Linked DNA regions of Mariniflexile sp. TRM1-10. The protein of the gene in region 1 interacts with the protein of each later gene in a pairwise test. Links are inferred from orthologs where the notes say so. Each region holds a gene or a part of one and is shown in the gene's direction. Other genes may lie near its edges.

The links. Proteins that work in one complex are often made in the same cells at the same time.
Region 2: the proteins of sucC (region 1) and sucD interact in binary tests that used the Escherichia coli proteins (3 or more experiments, as listed by UniProt). The link is inferred for Mariniflexile sp. TRM1-10 from one-to-one orthologs.

The regions. Positions count from the first base shown.
Region 1 is NZ_CP022985.1:3,286,957-3,295,201, forward strand. The notes cover bases 2,904-5,714. They hold sucC (ADP-forming succinate--CoA ligase subunit beta), read left to right. Parts: upstream 2,904-3,619; coding sequence 3,620-4,810; downstream 4,811-5,714. Other genes in these bases: lysA (diaminopimelate decarboxylase), read right to left, coding at 2,904-3,422; CJ739_RS13920 (NHL domain-containing protein), read left to right, coding at 5,239-5,714. In the rest of the region: CJ739_RS13900 (hypothetical protein), read left to right, coding at 1-248; CJ739_RS13905 (acetyltransferase domain-containing protein), read right to left, coding at 415-1,596; more of lysA, read right to left, coding at 2,187-2,903; more of CJ739_RS13920, read left to right, coding at 5,715-6,528; CJ739_RS13925 (DUF1456 family protein), read right to left, coding at 7,040-7,351; CJ739_RS13930 (TerB family tellurite resistance protein), read left to right, coding at 7,724-8,134. UniProt on the Escherichia coli protein: Succinyl-CoA synthetase functions in the citric acid cycle (TCA), coupling the hydrolysis of succinyl-CoA to the synthesis of either ATP or GTP and thus represents the only step of substrate-level phosphorylation in the TCA.
Region 2 is NZ_CP022985.1:4,112,047-4,114,815, reverse strand. The notes cover bases 24-2,769. They hold sucD (succinate--CoA ligase subunit alpha), read left to right. Parts: upstream 24-833; coding sequence 834-1,706; downstream 1,707-2,769. Other genes in these bases: CJ739_RS17090 (VWA domain-containing protein), read left to right, coding at 2,656-2,769; fabG (3-oxoacyl-[acyl-carrier-protein] reductase), read left to right, coding at 1,858-2,604; CJ739_RS17105 (UDP-3-O-(3-hydroxymyristoyl)glucosamine N-acyltransferase), read left to right, coding at 24-760. In the rest of the region: more of CJ739_RS17105, read left to right, coding at 1-23. UniProt on the Escherichia coli protein: Succinyl-CoA synthetase functions in the citric acid cycle (TCA), coupling the hydrolysis of succinyl-CoA to the synthesis of either ATP or GTP and thus represents the only step of substrate-level phosphorylation in the TCA.

The DNA.
Region 1 (8,245 bases):
CTACCGATCTATTATTAAATGAGAGTCATAAAACAGTTATCATTCCACTTGGGTCATCATTTACAGTTACATTACCTGTAGCGTCAGGAATGACGGGCAGAATTTATACCATCATCAACAATTCTGCCGCTTCAAAATCCCTAACAGAAAATTATATTAATTTAGCCGGGAGTTCTATAAATACGATCAATGCAGCAAGCGGTATAGAAGTACAGAGTGATGGCACTAATTGGTATCAGATACGATAGACCGACTCGATGTCATTAATTATATATACCAAGTTTTAGCGAAGATGATCTTTAGATTGACAAATAAGGATCGGCACAGTATCATCCAGATGATTATCAATCAGTTCTTCAGGAAACCTGTTTCGTTCTAAAGTTAATTTGTTGGTGGTAGCGTTGATGAATGTTTTTATAAATAACTTAGCCACCACTTATCTTTATTAGTAGCTTTATAAACCATGTATTTCTTACTTGGAAAATAAAGAAGTATAATGACTCCAGCCCATACCATATAAACGACCATTAAGGAATATCCATAATTTATAAGATTGGCATTTTGAAATGCTTCAGCAGTAAGAATCATGTCTTGCCAATTTCCACCAAAAATTAAAATCCCTATAATTGCTAATACGTGAATGACAAAAATATGTAGGAAATAATAAAACAATGGCACGCGTCCAAATACTAAAAAGAAGTCTGTGAATTTATTTTTTACCGTTTCTATACCGTATAAAAATAATAATGCAGGTCCTAAAGTAATGAGTAAATATGAGAGTGATGGTGGGTATTTGCTAACATTAAAGAATGATAATATGGTTTTAGTGGAGGTGTCCTGTATAGTCCACGGCACCAAATCGCCATATACATTACTACCTCTAACGATAAAGAACAGAGCTATTGCGGCGAATCCCAAGATAAGTAGCCATTTTTTTCTAATGGATGCATTGAAGTTTTTTGCATAAAAATGCCCAAAACTATAGCCCAAAATTATGACTCCAACCCAAGGCAATATAGGGTAGTAGATCCCTATAAGTCTGTTGGAATCGGTGGTAATTTGGCTTCCTTGGTGCAAAATGTACCATAGAATAGCTCCAATGCTTTCACCTTTAAGTAAAATAGTGTCTAATAAATTGTGGCCAAGTATTATGATAAAACCAATAGCTATTAAAATTTGTTTAGGAAGAAAGATTAAGAAGGATAAGATGACCATGCTCAACCCAATAGCCCAAATAACTTGAAGTACCACAAAGCCATAGTTAATATCGAACCACCAGATAAGATTATTAACGGCTATTTCTAAAAACACAAGCCAAATGCCACGGGTAAACAAAAATTTAAAGAGTTCTGGTTTCGTTTTTTTGCTCCCGTATAAAAATGCCGAAGTGCCTGCTAAAAACACAAAAACCGGTGCACAATAATGCGTAATAAACCTGGTGAAAAACAAGAAAGGTGTGGTGGTTTCTAAGTTTGTAGGATTGGAAAAAAACGAACCGTAATGAAAATAATCCCTAACATGGTCTAATGCCATAATAACCATTACAACACCTCTTAAAATATCTATGGACTCTATACGGTTGGTTTTTAATGGCATAATATTTTGCTTGTTATTTTGCAGCGTCATTAAAAGACTATTTAAGTTTTATCCTTTGGCTCTTTTATGCGCCTTTTTCCACCATACATCAGCTATTTTTCGGTACATAGCTATGTACCTCTCCCTCGCGGCAGCCTGGCTCCTTCGCTAAAAAGGTCTCCCAGACCTTTTTTATACGCTCGGCCCTGTCTGACAAAAAATGTCCTATAAAATATTCCAAAAACAAAATTTAAACAGTCTCAAAGTTGTTTGGCGTCTATATATTGCTGAATGGTTCTTATTTTTCATCTTTTAAAGTCCATAAATGAGTTTTTGGGTGTTATATACGGTTTTCCTGTTTTTTTAACTGTCAGATGGAACACTCTTTATTATCATCTTGTATGTGAATGGGATTTTCATAAATGTCTCATAAAGTTTTTTTTATGGTTTAATTTTGGAATAAAGACGTAGGGGAATATCTTATAATATTAAATAAATTATTGAATATTAGCAAATTAATTTGAATGATATTGATGTCATGGATTTAGGGCAAAAAAAAATGCTTAACACTTGTTAAACATTTTTCACAAAAAGGTTATAGTTGGTAAAGTTTATTTAACCAATTGTTTTTCCTTTTTACTAGCAAAGTCTATTTCTATTTGATTGTTTAAAATATCTTCAAACGTTTCTCTTTTTCTTATTAAATGTGCTTTGTTGTTGTACCATAAAACTTCGGCAGGTCTAAATCTAGAGTTGTAGTTACTTGCCATAGAGAAGCAGTAAGCACCGGCATTTTTAAAGCATAATATGTCCCCTTCATTAATCTCTGCAATGCGGCGGTTGTTGCCAAAAGTATCTGTTTCACAAATGTAGCCTACAACGGTATAAAAACGCTCACGTCCCTTTGGGTTTGAAATGTTTACAATATCATGGTGTGACCCATAAAACATAGGACGTATTAAATGGTTAAAACCAGAATCAACTTGTGCAAAAACGGTCGAGGTTGTTTGTTTAATAGCGTTTACTTTAGTTAAAAAGCTTCCGGATTCGCTCACTAAAAATTTACCAGGTTCAAAAGCCAGTGTTAAATCTTTACCATATTCTTTACAGAAAGCATTGAATTTACTAGATAATTTTTCGCCTAGTTCTTCAATGTTGGTTTCGATATCACCTTGTTTGTATGGTACTTTAAACCCAGAACCAAAATCAATAAAATCTAAATTTTTAAATTGTTTTGCGGTTTCAAATAATATTTCACTAGCATATAAAAACACTTCAATATCTAAAATATCACTACCAGTATGCATATGAATGCCATTAATGGTCATTTTGGTATTTTCAACAATACGCAATATGTGAGGTATTTGATGAATCGAGATACCAAATTTAGAATCGATATGTCCCACAGAAATATTAGCATTTCCTCCAGCCATAACGTGCGGATTTATACGAATGCAAACAGGTGTTTTTGGATGCTTCGTGCCAAATTGCTCTAATATGGAAAGGTTGTCAATATTAATTTTAACGCCAAGTTTTGCAGCCTCTTCAATTTCAGTTAGTGATACACCATTGGGCGTAAAAATTATTTGTTCTGGTAAAAAACCAGCAGCTAAACCCAATTGAACTTCTTGTATGGAAACGGTGTCTATTCCAGAGCCTAATGAGTTAAAAAGTTTGAGTATAGATATATTAGATAATGCTTTAACGGCATAATTTATTTTAAGATGTTTAACATTTTTAAAAGCATTAGTTAGTCTTTTATATTGACTTTCAATCTTTTCGGCATCATAAACGTAAACCGGACTCCCAAAATCTTGTGCAATTTTCAGCAATTGATTTTCTAACATAATTTAAAATTTTCGTCAAAGATATTTCTTTACGATAAATAAAAAAGAAATAAATAAAAAATTATACAAATTAAACAAAATGTTAATTATATAACAACTTTAAAAAAATAATTTAAATTGGGTGTTTTACCAATTAAATATTAGGGTAAGTTATCATGATTATTTACATTTGCGCTTCTTAAACTATTTAGCAAATTATGAATTTACACGAATATCAAGGTAAAGAAATATTAAGCAGCTTTGGAGTACGTATTCAACGTGGTATTGTTGCTCAAAACGCACAAGAGGCAGTAGTCGCTGCAAAACAATTAACAGCAGAAACAGGTACAAGTTGGTATGTTATAAAAGCACAAGTCCATGCAGGTGGACGTGGTAAAGGTGGCGGTGTTAAACTTGCTAAAAACCTGAAGGAAGTAGAAGAAATTGCAGGAAAAATAATTGGGATGAACCTAATTACACCTCAAACGTCTGCTGCTGGAAAAAAAGTACACCAAGTTTTAGTTGCAGAGGATGTTTATTATCCTGGTGAAAGTGAAACAAGCGAATTTTATATGTCGGTACTTTTAAATAGAGGTACAGGACGTAATATGATTATGTATTCTACCGAAGGTGGTATGGATATTGAAACAGTGGCAGAAAAGACACCTCATTTGATTTTTACGGAAGAAATAGATCCAACCGTTGGCATCTTGCCATTTCAAGCAAGACGTATCGCTTTTAATTTGGGATTATCTGGTAACGCTTTTAAAGAAATGACAAAGTTTGTTACCAATCTTTATACAGCTTATGTAAAATCTGATTCTTCTTTATTTGAAATTAATCCGGTTTTAAAAACAAGTGATAATAAAATATTAGCTGTTGATGCTAAAGTAACGATTGATGATAATTCGCTTTTCAGACATAAAAATTATGTTGATTTACGTGATGTACGTGAAGAAAGTGCCATTGAAGTTGAAGCTGGAGAACTAGGTTTGAATTATGTTGATTTGGATGGTAATGTTGGATGTATGGTTAACGGTGCTGGTTTAGCAATGGCAACTATGGATTTAATCAAGCATTCAGGTGGTGAGCCAGCAAACTTTTTAGATGTTGGTGGTACAGCAGATGCTGCGCGTGTAGAAGCTGCTTTTAAAATCATTTTAAAAGACCCAGCTGTAAAAGCTATTTTAATTAATATTTTTGGTGGTATTGTACGTTGTGACCGTGTGGCACAAGGTGTTATCGATGCTTATAAAAACATGGGAACTATTAATGTACCAATTATTGTACGTTTACAAGGAACCAATGCGGATATAGCTAAAGAATTATTAGACAATTCTGGTTTAGCAGTTTTAAGTGCTACCGAATTTCAAGAAGCTGCAGATAAAGTACAACAAGTATTAGCTTAATTCCTGCGAAGGCAGGAATCTAAATATAAAACAAAAAGAGCAACATTAATCGTTGCTCTTTTTGTTTTAGAATGTAGTAGGCTTTTCTTTATAATTACCAAGTGGTATTTGCTTATTCAAAGTAACCGCTTCCGAAGGTAGTACAATAAGCAAAGTACCTAAAAACTAATGGTGTGTCATGCCTTAATAATTAAGTCTGGATAATATTTTAGACTAAATTGTTTCTTTTTAGCTTTCAAAAAAAAGTACTTATTGCCTACAAATTGCAGAAACGCTAACTAATTCTTATTCCAAGTGGTATAGAAAAGGGATGTAGATCAATAGCAAAATATGGATCCTCAATTCATTTTTTCTGAGAAAAACAAGCTTGTCCGAATGGGCTACTAAAATAATCATATCTTTATAGCTGAATTCCAAATCAATTCGTCATGAAAAAACTATTACTTTTTTCAACTGTACTTCTTTGTTACACATGTTCTTTTGGGCAAATAACAGTAAGCACCTTAGCAGGTTCAGGAACTGCTGGTAATGACGATGGTACAGGAACTGCGGCTAGTTTTTATCAACCACGAGGAGTTGCTGTTGATGCCTCTGGAAATGTATATGTAGCAGATTATGTAAATCATAAAATCCGTAAAATTACGGCAGCAGGGGTAGTAAGCACCTTTGCAGGTTCAGGAACTGCTGGTAGTGACGATGGTACAGGAACTGTGGCGAGTTTTAGTGGGCCATTTGGAGTTGCCATTGATGCCTCTGGCAATATATATGTTGCAGATGCTCCAAACCATAAAATCCGTAAAATTACGGCAGCAGGAGTAGTAAGCACTCTGGCAGGTTCAGGAAGCATTGGCAGTACAGATGGCATAGGAACTGCGGCTAGTTTTTATCAACCACGAGGAGTTGCTGTTGACGCCTTCGGCAATGTATATGTTGCAGATGCTCAAAACCATAAAATCCGTAAGATTACATCAGCAGGGGTAGTAAGCACTTTTGCAGGTTCAGGAACTGTTGGTAGTGACGATGGTACAGGAATTGCGGCTAGTTTTAGTTGGCCATCCGGAGTTGCCGTTGATACCTCTGGCAATATATATGTTGCAGATATGGATAACAATAAAATCCGAAAGATTACATCGGAAGGGGTGGTAAGTACCTTTACAGGTTCAGGAGCTTATGATAGTACAGATGATACAGGAACTGCGGCTAGTTTTAGAAATCCCTTTGGAGTTGCCCTTGACGCCTCCGGCAATGTATATGTAGCAGATGCTCAAAACAATAAAATCCGTAAGATTACGTCAGCAGGGGCAGTAAGCACCTTTGCAGGTTCAGTAAATGAAGGGAGTGCAGATGGTACTATTTCTGCTCGTTTTTTCTTACCAGTTGGAGTTGCCGTTGATGCTTTTGGTAACGTGTATGTTGCAGATTGGGGCAACCATAAAATACGTAAAATAGTAGATGCTTCTTTATCCAATGCAGATTTTGATATTGCTTCAAACATTGTAATATATCCAAACCCTACCACTAATTTTGTAACTATTAAGGTAAGCGATTTATTAGATGCAAAATTACAAGTAATAGACATAACAGGCAGAGTGTTACTCAAACAAATCCTTGATAACGCTACAAATAGTGTTGATATATCTCAATTACCAAATGGTCTTTACTTATTCAAAGTAACCGCTACCGAAGGTAGTACAATAAGCAAAGTAGTTAAAAACTAATGGTGTCATACCCATAAATTAAACCGCCCTTGTAGGCATTTTTTTTAATGTTAAATCGCATTCAGAATTGCGTCTAAATACAATTTTTGAATGAGCCACAGCTGTTGAAGTCCATGAAGTACAGTTTTTAAAACATAAAACAACAAATGCCTGATTGTGTATTTCTTGGAGACAGTGGTAATTTGTCAGAAGCCATTCAGTTAGATTTTTTTAAACAGTAAATATTAACATAAGACCCGAGCCTGAAAGGCAGACAGGAGAAGCAAACACCTAAAAGAGCAAATCAAAAAGAGGATAAGCCGCAACCTCATATCTTTAGAAAATCAAGAAAAAGAATTGAAGCTTTATTTTCACAATGATGCAACTAATTCAGAATTAGAAATGATTATGCTAAAACTTTTAAGGTTATAAAACAAAATCTGAGCGATAGTAAACTGGCAAAGCAAGTTTAGCAAAAATCACAACTCAAACTGATAAAATTATTACCAACCGTTTTATCAAAAAGTCTTTTTTATAAACTTTTTTGTGACGTTTTCACGGAAGCTTCGCCTTTTTCAGTTCCAGACTTGGTGCTTGGAGCTTTTTCTTTATTGGCCTCTTTCTTAGGCATCGGCCCTCGTAAATGAATAACCAAACCATTTAAAAAGTTTCGCAAAATCTGGTCACCACATTCCATATATTTTGGGTGGTCTTCACTCCTAAAAAAAGCACCAAGTTCACTTTTGGAAATTCTAAAGTCCACAAGCTCCAAAATCTTTACAATATCATCGTCCCGAAGCTTCAAGGCAACGCGTAGTTTTTTTAATATATCATTATTTGTCATATCCATAATTTTTACACTCAAATATAGGTTACCGTTTATCGATAATGTATTTAAGAGGATGCTTTTCTAGCGTTTTTGTAATTTTTTGTAAAGATACCCTAAATATTTATTTTGTTTAGCTTAATTTAAAATTATTTAATTACGGTTAACTGTATGTAAATCAGTTAATTAACATGTTGATTTTTAATTTAATAATAAAAAATTTTTATTAAAAAAGCATCAAATTTTCAGCTTGAATATTTTTTTTATTGATGAAGTAAATAAAATTCACGACCAAATACTCTAGTGTTTTCGATAAGTTACATAATATCTACGATTATTAAATTATTGTTGTGCGTATCTTTATAATGTAATTAATTAATCCCTTGAGACATGATTAATAGAGTAGAAAAACTGAGTCTTCTGTCAGAAATGATAGCTTTTGCTAAATATGATAAAGACATAAAACATATAGAGTATAACTTTTTGCTTGGTGTTGCTAAACAACTTGAAATTTCGAGAGAAGATTTCGATTATTTGATTGAGCATCCCATTAATTATATTCATTTAAAATCGCATAGTGAGCGTATTGTTCAATTTCACCGATTGGTGTTATTAATGAACATTGATGGTAATAGTAGTGATAACAATTCTAAAAATGTGATCAAGTTATATAACTTTGGTTTACGTATGGGTTTAAGTCATGAGTCTATTACCAAGGTATTATATTTAATGGAAAGTTTTCCTAATAAAATTGTACCACCAGACGTGTTGATAGATATTTTTAAAACACAATATAATTAAGAACTCGTTTAAAATTTTCATAATTGGCTAAAAAATTGTCCTTTTACACTCGCTTTTTGTCTTTTCTTCCTTCCATAGCTCTGCTATGCAACTCAAAAAAGCCTTCAACCG
Region 2 (2,769 bases), 820 kb from region 1 along the record:
TATTGTCTTAATTAATAAAGAAGTAGATTGTCCTGACGGAAAAGCATTATTAATTAGCGATGATCCTTTTAGGGATTTCAATAAACTTTCCGACCATTTTAAACCATTCAATATTGCTACTAGCAATATTTCCGATTCTGCCATCATTGGAGCTAATTCAGTAATACAGCCCAATTGTTTTATTGGACATCATGTGGTCATTGGAGAGGGGTGCACTATACATTCCAACGTGAGTATTTACGATGATGCTGTTATTGGTAATCATGTGACTATTCATTCAGGAACTGTTTTAGGTGCCAATGCTTTTTATTACAAAAAAAGACCAGAAGGTTTTGATCGGTTAAAATCTTGCGGACGTGTAGTTATTGAAGACCATGTCGATATTGGCGCTAATTGTACCATTGATAGAGGTGTTACAGGCGATACGACCATAAAAGAAGGTTCTAAATTAGATAATCAAATACAAATTGGGCACGATACCGTTATAGGTAAAAAGTGTTTAATCGCGTCACAAGTTGGCATTGCCGGCTGTGTTGTTGTAGAGGATGAAGTGACCATTTGGGGGCAAGTAGGCTGCACAAGTGGTGTAACCATTGGCAAAAAAGCGGTAGTTCATGCACAAACAGGTATTAGTAAATCATTGGAGGGTCATAAAACCTATTGGGGAACACCAGCACAAGAAGCTAGAGCTGAAATGAAAGAGATGGCAAACATCAAACAAATACCCGATATATTACAGTTTATAAAATCTAAAAAATAAATATAAAATGCTGCTAAAAGTATGAGCAAAAAAAGTATTTTTGTGCAGCTTTATTCAAAATAAAAAATATAAAATGAGTGTTTTAGTAAACAAAAATTCAAAAATAATAGTTCAAGGATTTACAGGTAGTGAAGGAACGTTTCATGCAAGTCAAATGATTGAATACGGAACGAACGTTGTAGGTGGCGTTACACCGGGAAAAGGTGGTCAAACACATTTAGATAAGCCTGTATTCGATACAGTAAAAGATGCTGTAGAGCAAGTTGGGGCAGATACAACCATTATATTTGTACCACCTGCTTTTGCTGCCGATGCTATTATGGAAGCTGCTGATGCAGGTATTAAAGTGATCATCACAATTACTGAAGGTATTCCAGTTGCCGACATGATAACAGCTTCAAATTATATAAAAAATAAAGAGTGTCGTTTAATTGGACCAAACTGTCCGGGAGTTATCACGCCAGGTGAAGCCAAAGTTGGTATTATGCCAGGGTTTGTTTTCAAAAAAGGCACGGTAGGTATCGTTTCTAAATCAGGAACGTTAACTTATGAAGCGGCAGACCAAGTTGTAAAACAAGGCTTAGGAATCACAACGGCTATTGGTATTGGTGGCGATCCAATTATTGGAACGACGACTAAAGAAGCAGTAGAGCTGTTAATTAACGACCCAGAAACAGAAGTGGTTGTTATGATTGGTGAAATAGGAGGTCAGTTAGAGGCAGACGCTGCAAACTGGTATAAAGCAAGCGGTAGCAAAAAACCAATTGTAGGATTTATTGCTGGTGAAACGGCGCCTGCAGGACGTACCATGGGGCACGCCGGTGCTATTGTTGGCGGAAGTGACGATACGGCGCAAGCAAAAAAGAAAATTATGAGAGCTTGTGGTATCCACGTGGTAGATTCTCCTGCCGAAATAGGTAAAAAAGTAGCTGAAGTTTTAGCTTAAAATATTTTAAAATATTTGAAAGACCTCGCAATAATTTGTGAGGTTTTTTATTTGTTGCAAGGAACTCAAATATGTATTTGCTATATTTGAATTTAAGAAATAACCAACTATCCATATTAAGTGTTCAATAAAAAATTAAAATAAGTTATAGATGAAATTATTAGAAGGAAAAACGGCCATCATCACAGGAGCCAGTAGAGGTATTGGTAGAGGGATTGCACAAGTATTTGCTGCCCAAGGTGCTAATATTGCGTTTACATATAGTAGTTCTGTTGAGGCTGCTAACGAACTTGAAAAAGAATTAATAGCGCAAGGCGTAAAAGCTAAAGGCTATAAAAGTAATGCCGCTAGCTTTGATGAAGCTCAAAAATTAGCAGACGATGTCGTGGCGGAATTTGGTAGTATTGATGTATTGGTCAATAATGCCGGTATTACAAAAGATAACTTATTAATGCGTATTACCGAAGAAGATTTTGATACCGTTATTGAAGTCAACTTAAAATCGGTTTTCAATATGACCAAGGCAGTACAAAAAACCATGCTAAAACAGCGTAAAGGCTCTATTATTAATATGAGTTCGGTTGTTGGTGTAAAAGGAAATGCAGGACAGACCAATTATGCAGCGTCTAAAGCGGGTATTATAGGGTTTTCAAAATCAGTAGCCTTAGAATTGGGTTCCAGAAACATAAGAAGCAACGTGGTTGCTCCAGGTTTTATTGAAACCGAAATGACAGCAAAACTTGATGAAGAAACCATAAAAGGATGGCGTGCAGGAATCCCATTAAAACGTGGTGGTACACCGGAAGATGTTGCTAATGCATGCGTGTTTTTAGCAAGCGACATGAGTGCCTATGTTACAGGACAAACGCTTCATGTTGACGGAGGCATGTTAACCTAATCTGTTTCCTGCGAAAGCAGGAATCTCATCTATTTAAACCAAAGTTATATAATGAGTTCAGAAACTCTATTATACATCATATTAGCAGGAATCATTGCTTTGTTATTAGCAGGATTTCAGTATAAATTCAACAAAAAAAGCATGACTAAACTAAGCATGCTTTTT